One region of the Pseudomonas sp. MF09150 genome, then DNA from elsewhere that is predicted to be linked to it. Evidence: predicted binding sites of a transcription regulator. Region 1 holds the regulator's gene; the other holds the start of a gene.
What was found. Region 1 encodes sigma-54, which starts transcription at its own class of promoters, with help from an activator protein. Its sites were predicted from a motif close to ANTGGCATNNANNTTGCTNT; they were not measured.

Region 1 (4,154 bases):
AGCGCATGGTTACTGACCGTTCTGCTCGTCCAGGACTACCTGATACAGGGCTTGGTTGCTGTCGGCGCTGCGCAGCCTGTCACGCACTTCCTTGCGATCAAGCATGCTGGCGATCTGCCGCAGCAGTTCCAGGTGCGCATCGGTGGCAGCTTCGGGGACCAGCAGTACGAACAGCAGGTCGACCGGAGCGCCGTCGATGGCGTCGAAATCGATGGGAGCGTCCAGGTGCATCAACGCACTGATGGGCGACTCGCAGCCTTTGAGGCGGCAATGGGGAATGGCGATGCCGTTGCCAAAACCGGTGGAACCGAGTTTTTCACGGGCAATCAGGCTCTCGAAGACATCCTGCATCTCCAGATCCGGCACTTCACGGCTGATCAGGTTGGCAATTTGTTCGAGGGCGCGTTTTTTACTGCCGCCCGGCACGTTCACGAGGGAACGGCCGGGGGTCAGGATACTTTCAAGTCGGATCATGGGAGGGGAGTGTTAGCGACCCGTGCCTTGGAGAAGGTGGAGTTGCTTTTCCTTATGCTTTTTCAGTTGGCGGTCCAGCTTATCCGTGAGCAGGTCGATCGCGGCATACATATCGTCATGTTCTGCATTGGCGACAACCTCCCCACCGTGGATGTGCAGGGTGGCTTCGATTTTCTGCTTCAGTTTCTCGACAGCCATCGTTACCTGCACATTGGTAATCTTGTCAAAGTGCCGCTCCAGTCGGTCGAGTTTTTCGCCGATGTAGGCGCGCAGGGGCTCGGTCACTTCCAGTTGGTGTCCACTGATGTTGACTTGCATACAGCTTCTCCTTCGTTGCCAGTGCATAAAGCGGCAGGCTGGGTTGCCTGCCACTGGAACGCTGTGGCGAGCCCGGCGGTTACATCAACCGCTTCCGTTCGCTGGAAGGCGCGATCCCAAGGGATTCGCGGTACTTGGCGACGGTACGACGGGCTACCTGAATGCCTTGTGCCTCCAGTAAACCAGCGATCTTGCTGTCACTCAACGGCTTTTTCTGATTTTCCGCGGCCACCAGTTTTTTGATGATCGCGCGAATCGCCGTGGACGAGCATTCACCGCCTTCGGAGGTACTTACGTGGCTGGAGAAAAAGTATTTCAGTTCATAAATACCCCGTGGGGTATGCATGAATTTTTGCGTGGTCACCCGGGAAATCGTCGATTCGTGCATGCCCACCGCTTCGGCGATGTCGTGCAGGACCAAAGGCTTCATCGCTTCGTCGCCGTACTCGAGGAAGCCGCGCTGATGCTCGACGATCTGGGTCGCGACTTTCATCAGGGTTTCGTTGCGGCTTTGCAGGCTCTTGATGAACCAGCGGGCCTCTTGCAGCTGATTGCGCATGAAAGTGTTGTCGGCGCTGCTGTCGGCACGGCGCACGAAGCCTGCGTACTGCGGGTTGACCCGCAGGCGCGGTACTGATTCCTGGTTCAGCTCGACCAGCCAGCGCTCGTTGTCCTTGCGTACGATCACGTCAGGGACCACGTACTCGGCCTCGGCAGACTCGATCTGCGAGCCGGGACGCGGGTTCAGACTCTGTACCAGTTCGATGACCTGGCGCAGCTCGTCTTCCTTGAGCTTCATGCGGCGCATCAGTTGGCTGTAGTCGCGGCTGCCCAGCAGGTCGATGTAGTCGCTGACCAGGCGTTGTGCCTCGCTCAGCCAAGGCGTCTTGGCTGGCAGCTGGCGCAGTTGCAGCAACAGGCACTCACCCAGGGTGCGTGCGCCGATGCCGGCCGGCTCGAATTGCTGGATGCGGTGCAGGACGGCTTCGATCTCGTCCAGCTCGATGTCCAGCTCCGGATCGAAGGCTTCGAGGATTTCCTCGAGGGTTTCGTCCAGGTAGCCCTGGTTATTGATGCAGTCGATCAGGGTTACGGCAATCAGGCGGTCGGTGTCGGACATCGGCGCCAGGTTCAGTTGCCACAGCAGGTGGCTCTGCAGGCTTTCGCCGGCCGAGGTGCGGGTGGTGAAGTCCCACTCGTCGTCATCGTTGCTGGGCAGGCTGCTGGCGCTGGTCTGGTAAACGTCTTCCCAGGCGGTATCCACCGGCAATTCGTTGGGAATGCGCTCGTTCCACTCGCCGTCCTCGAGGTTGTCCACCGTGGGGGCGGTTTCCTGGTAGGAGGGTTCCTGGATGTCGGTGTTGGGTTTTTGCTCGGCGTTGTCGGCCAGAGGGTCGGTGTTGTCGAAGTCGTCGCCTTCTTCCTGGCGTTCGAGCATCGGATTGGACTCCAAGGCCTCCTGGATTTCCTGTTGCAGGTCCAGGGTCGACAATTGGAGCAGGCGGATGGCCTGTTGCAGCTGCGGTGTCATCGTCAGCTGCTGGCCCATTCTCAGGACTAGCGATGGTTTCATGGCAGGGGCTTAACACCTTATTCGCCGGCGCACATGCGCCATCCACTACAGGGCGCGTGAGCGCCAAACATAAGCAAATTATATGCCTGAAACTGAAGTGTTTGCCTAGAGCGCGGTAACAATAAAATTTGTAGGGATTTATTGAAGGTGGCGCTCTGGCGACTAGCCAAACACCTCAGTGCTTACAGGCGGAACTCATGGCCCAGATACACTTCCTTGACCAATTCGTTGGCCAGGATGGTTTCGGGCGTGCCCTCGGCGATCAGCTGACCGTCGCTGACGATGTAGGCGGTTTCGCAGATATCGAGGGTTTCCCGGACATTGTGGTCGGTGATCAGTACACCAATGCCCTTGGCCTTGAGGTGATGGATGATCTGCTTGATGTCGCCGACCGAGATCGGGTCCACGCCGGCGAAAGGTTCGTCGAGCAGGATGAATTTCGGCGATGTGGCCAGGGCGCGGGCGATTTCCACCCGGCGGCGTTCACCACCGGACAGGCTCATGCCGAGGTTGTCGCGAATGTGGTGGATGTGGAACTCCTGGAGCAGGCTTTCCAGTTCCTTGCGGCGGCCGGCCTTGTCGAGCTCCTTGCGGGTCTCGAGGATGGCCATGATGTTGTCGGCGACCGACAGCTTGCGAAAGATCGACGCTTCCTGGGGCAGGTAGCCGATGCCGGCACGGGCGCGGCCGTGCATGGGCTGGTGGCTGACGTCGAGGTCGTCGATCAGCACACGGCCCTGATCGGCCTGGACCAGGCCGACGATCATGTAGAAGCAGGTGGTCTTGCCGGCGCCGTTGGGGCCGAGCAGGCCGACGATCTGACCGCTGTCGATGGACAGGCTGACGTCACGCACGACCTGACGGCTCTTGTAGCTCTTGGCCAGATGCTGAGCTTTCAGAGTTGCCATTACTGGGCCTTTTGCTCGTCAGTTTTCTTTTTCGGCTGGATGACCATATCGATCCGCGGACGTGGCGCGGTGACCGAGCTGCCATTGGCGCGACCGGCGTTGGCGACCTGCTTGACGGTGTCGTAGACGATTTTCTCGCCTTCGGTGGTGTTGCCGTCGTTGATCACCTTGGCCTTGTCGATCAGTACGATGCGGTTTTGCGCAGCGTGGTACTGAATGGTCACGGCGTAGGCCTGTACCGGTTTGGGGTCGGTGGCTTTCTGCAACTGCTCGAAATACGCCAGGTTGCCCACCGAGGTCACCACGTCGATTTCACCGGACGCGGTGCGGGTGATGGTCACGGTATTGCCGGTGATCTTCATCGAGCCCTGGGTGATGATCACATCGCCCTTGTAGGTGGCGATGCCCTGGCGGTCATCGAGTTGCGCGTCATCGGCCTGAATACGGATAGGTTGTTGGCTATCGTTCGGCAGAGCCCAGGCGCTCACGCTTCCCAGTGCTGCGCCCAGACTGAGCAAAATAGGGAGGGTTTTAACGAGCCTCATACTGTCCTCTTACGTTCGATAGCAGGTTCATCCTGCCGTCTTTCAAATACGCTTTCATTCCCTTGGCCGTAGTCACGCCCCCGGCGCCGTCGATTCTAACGGCTTGCTCGGTCTGCGCATATTGCTTCTGCGGGAATACTGTCATGCGGGTAGTGGTAATCAGTACCGTGCGATTTTTCTCATCGGTGCGTGCGACCCGTACCGAATCGATCAGCTCGACTTCAGTGCCGTCCGGATTGACCTCGCCGCGTTCGCTCTGGACATGCCAGGGGAAGGTGGTGCCGCGGTACATCTGCAGGTCCGGCTTGGTCAGCAGGGTGACTTCGGTGGCCTTCA
Region 2 (4,154 bases), on a different contig from region 1:
GTGTTGCGCCAGGTCGAGGCCGACCGCTTCTTCTTCCTCGGTCACGCGCAGGCCCATGACGGCATCCAGCACCTTGAGAATGATGAAGGTGACGATCGCGGTGTAGATCACCGTGAAGCCCACGCCTTTGCACTGGATCCAGACCTGTGCGGCGATGTCGGTCACGGTGCCGAAGCCACCCAGCGACGGAGCAGCGAACACGCCGGTGAGGATCGCGCCGAGGATACCGCCGATACCGTGCACGCCGAAGGCGTCCAGGGAGTCGTCGTAGCCCAGTTTGCGTTTCAGGCTGGTGGCGCAGAAGAAGCACACGACGCCAGCGGCCAGGCCGATCACCAGGGCGCCCATCGGGCCCACGGTGCCAGCGGCTGGAGTGATGGCCACCAGGCCGGCAACCACACCCGAAGCGATACCCAGGGCGCTTGGCTTACCGTGGGTCAGCCACTCGGCGAACATCCAGCCCAGGGCCGCGGCAGCGGTTGCGATCTGAGTCACGAGCATCGCCATGCCGGCGGTGCCGTTGGCGGCGGCAGCGGAGCCGGCGTTGAAGCCGAACCAGCCGACCCACAGCATGGCCGCGCCCATCAGGGTGTAACCCAGGTTGTGCGGAGCCATCGGCGTGGTCGGGAAGCCTTTGCGCTTGCCCAGTACCAGGCAGGCGATCAGGCCAGCCACACCGGCGTTGATGTGCACCACGGTGCCGCCAGCGAAGTCGAGTACGCCCCAGTCCCACATCAGGCCGCCGTTACCGGACCAGACCATGTGCGCGATCGGTGCATAAACCAGGGTGAACCAGACGCCCATGAAGATCAGCATCGCGGAGAACTTCATGCGCTCGGCGAAAGCACCGACGATCAGCGCCGGAGTGATGATCGCGAAGGTCATCTGAAAGGTGATGAACACCGCCTCGGGAAACAGCGCCGCAGGCCCGGTGATGCTGGACGGAGTGACACCGGCGAGGAACGCCTTGCCCATGCCGCCGAAGAACGAGTTGAAGTTGACGACGCCTTGTTCCATGCCCGTGGTATCGAAGGCAATGCTGTAGCCGTAGATGACCCACAGGATGCTGATCAGGCCGGTAATGGCAAAGCACTGCATCAGCACCGACAGAATGTTTTTCGAACGCACCATGCCGCCGTAGAACAGCGCGAGGCCGGGAATGGTCATGAACAGCACCAGGGCCGTCGAGGTGAGCATCCAGGCGGTGTCGCCGGAGTTGAGGACTGGAGCCGCCACTTCGTCTGCCGCCATGGCCAGGCTGGGCATTACGAGGGACAACAGGGCTCCTAGCCCTGCGAATTTACGCAGAGTCATATTGTTTTCTCCTGGGGCGTTGGGGTTTGGCGGCTTAGATTGCGTCGGTATCGGTTTCGCCGGTACGGATGCGAATAGCCTGTTCCAGATTGACCACGAAGATCTTGCCGTCACCGATCTTGCCGGTGTTGGCCGCCTTGGTTATCGCCTCGATAACCCGGTCAAGATCCTTGTCGTCAATGGCGACATCAATCTTCACCTTGGGCAGGAAATCGACCACATATTCCGCGCCGCGATACAGCTCGGTGTGGCCCTTCTGCCGACCGAAGCCTTTGACCTCAGTAACGGTAATGCCCTGCACGCCGATCTCGGACAGCGACTCGCGCACGTCGTCCAACTTGAACGGCTTGATGATGGCAGTGACTAGCTTCATGAAAACTCTCTCCCGAATTGGTGGACTTGCCCCAGGAAAACAAACCCGACTCAAGTCTAAGCGCAGTGCCTGGCTTTGTAACGCATCGTCGGCCTTCCGCTGCCAGACCGACACCAGCTAACCGCTCCTGACGAAACACTTCCCGCTACGTCTGCCGCACTGCATTCGTCACAGCGACTGCATCAGTGCATGGGTCATCAGCTCCTAAGCAGAAACCTTGCCAGCTCCTGAAAAGCCCCTGATTTCAGCCCCTTGCCGACGATAGCCAGTATCAGCTCGCCATCACCGCCGCAGATACGCACAAAAACGGTGCGTCGCCGCGCAGCGCCATGCGCGAAAAACGTGCGTCCCTGCCCTCGTCCGTGCCTGCGAATGCTGCGTGATACACTGCGCGCCATCAGTTTTCAGGACCTTCCCATGCTCGCGCCCAAAGACCTTCTCGACGCCCTGAGCGGCCACGCCTCCCGCCTGTTCAGCGGCGACACCCCGCTGCCTCGCAATGAAATCGAAAGCCAGTTCAAGGCCCTGCTGCAAAGCGGCTTCAGCAAACTGGACCTGGTCAGCCGCGAAGAATTCGACAGCCAAATGGTGGTGCTGGCCCGCACCCGTGCCCGCCTGGAAAGCCTTGAAGCCAAGGTCAGCGAACTCGAAGCCCGGCTCAACCCGCCAACCGAATGACCGGCTGCGCGGGAATCTAGGGCCCGGCCAGGCTCAGGTCAGGGGCGACCACTCACCGGGATGACACATCCTGTGAGCATTGCCCGGCTGCCGCCGGCGCCACGCCAACTATCCTTGTAACGCCCGCCGCAGGACGCGGCATGGGCCTCACCAAGGAAGGGCTCATGTCTCTGGCGATCATCCACAGCCGCGCTCAGGTCGGCGTACAGGCACCGGCGGTCAGCGTCGAAGTGCACCTGGCCAACGGCCTGCCCGCGCTGACCCTGGTGGGGCTACCGGAAGCCGCGGTCAAGGAAAGCAAAGACCGGGTGCGCAGCGCGATCATCAACTCGGGTTTCAACTTTCCGGCACGGCGCATCACCCTCAACCTGGCACCGGCCGACCTGCCCAAGGACGGCGGACGCTTCGATCTGGCGATTGCCCTGGGCATTCTCGCCGCCAGCGTGCAGGTGCCCAGCCTGGCGCTGGATGAAGTCGAATGCCTGGGTGAGCTGGCGTTATCCGGCGCCGTGCGCGCGGTGCGCGGCGTGCTTCCGGCGGCCCTGGCCGCGCGCAGCGCCGGACGCACGCTGGTGGTACCGCGGGCGAATGCCGAAGAAGCCTGCCTGGCATCGGGCCTGAAAGTGATCGCGGTCGACCACCTGCTGGAGGCGGTGGCGCATTTCAATGGCCATGCGCCGATCGAGCCGTTTGTTTCCAATGGTTTGCTGCAAGCGGACCGCCCTTACCCCGACCTGAATGAAGTCCAGGGCCAGCTGGCGGCCAAAAGGGCGCTGCTGGTGGCGGCGGCAGGTGCCCATAACCTGCTGTTCAGCGGCCCGCCAGGCACCGGCAAGACCCTGCTTGCCAGCCGCTTGCCCGGCCTGCTGCCGCCATTGCAGGAACAGGAAGCACTGGAAGTGGCAGCGATTCAGTCGGTCGCCAGCCACATCCCCTTGTGCCACTGGCCACAACGACCGTTTCGCCAGCCCCACCACTCCGCGTCCGGGCCGGCACTGGTGGGTGGCGGCTCGAAACCGCAACCCGGAGAAATCACCCTGGCCCATCACGGGGTGCTGTTTCTCGATGAGCTGCCGGAATTCGACCGCAAGGTGTTGGAGGTGCTGCGAGAACCGCTGGAATCGGGCGAGATCGTGATCGCCCGCGCCCGGGATCGGGTGCATTTTCCGGCGCGCTTCCAGCTGGTGGCGGCGATGAACCCCTGCCCCTGCGGCTACCTGGGCGAACCCAGCGGCCGCTGTCGCTGTACCCCGGAGCAGATCCAGCGCTATCGCAACAAGCTCTCGGGCCCGCTGCTCGACCGAATCGACCTGCACCTGACCGTCGCCCGGGAAACCACCGCCTTGAACCCCACCCCGCAGCCCGGGGCAGACACGGCCCACGCCGCCGCCCTGGTGGCACAGGCCCGGGAATGCCAGCAGCAACGCCAGGGTTGCGCCAACGCCTTTCTCGATTTGCCGGGGCTGCGCGCGCATTGCAGGTTATCCACAGCCGACGAGCATTGGCTGGAGAACGCCTGCGAACGTTTGACCCTGTCGCTGCGCGCCGCGCATCGCCTGCTCAAGGTCGCCCGGACCCTGGCCGACCTCGAGCAACGCGAACAGATCAGTCGCGAGCACCTGGCGGAAGCACTGCAATACCGTCCCAGCGCCAGCAGTGTCTGATCACTCCTTGGACAGGTCGACCAGGGGCGTTGGCCGCACTTCAGTCTGGCGTCCGTCCTGGATCTGGGTGATCCGGGCCAGGGACTTATCCACAGCCGGCTTGTCCGCCAGCAGGCTGTAGCGAA

Region 2: a site for sigma-54 is predicted at 1,893-1,912, ahead of glnK (P-II family nitrogen regulator). Genes of this name have one in related genera too.

Annotation. Positions count from the first base shown of each region.
Region 1 covers NZ_JCBCUS010000005.1:469,180-473,333, reverse strand. Annotated here, with positions in the region: gene rapZ (RNase adapter RapZ) at 1-7, opposite strand, end outside; gene ptsN (PTS IIA-like nitrogen regulatory protein PtsN) at 10-474, opposite strand; gene hpf (ribosome hibernation-promoting factor, HPF/YfiA family) at 487-792, opposite strand; gene AC19YX_RS21130 (RNA polymerase factor sigma-54) at 872-2,365, opposite strand; gene lptB (LPS export ABC transporter ATP-binding protein) at 2,548-3,273, opposite strand; gene lptA (lipopolysaccharide transport periplasmic protein LptA) at 3,273-3,818, opposite strand; gene lptC (LPS export ABC transporter periplasmic protein LptC) at 3,805-4,154, opposite strand, start outside.
Region 2 covers NZ_JCBCUS010000003.1:476,043-480,196, forward strand. Annotated here, with positions in the region: gene AC19YX_RS15115 (ammonium transporter) at 1-1,314, opposite strand, end outside; gene glnK (P-II family nitrogen regulator) at 1,349-1,687, opposite strand; gene AC19YX_RS15125 (accessory factor UbiK family protein) at 2,105-2,365, shown strand; gene AC19YX_RS15130 (YifB family Mg chelatase-like AAA ATPase) at 2,530-4,029, shown strand; gene AC19YX_RS15135 (aldose 1-epimerase family protein) at 4,030-4,154, opposite strand, start outside.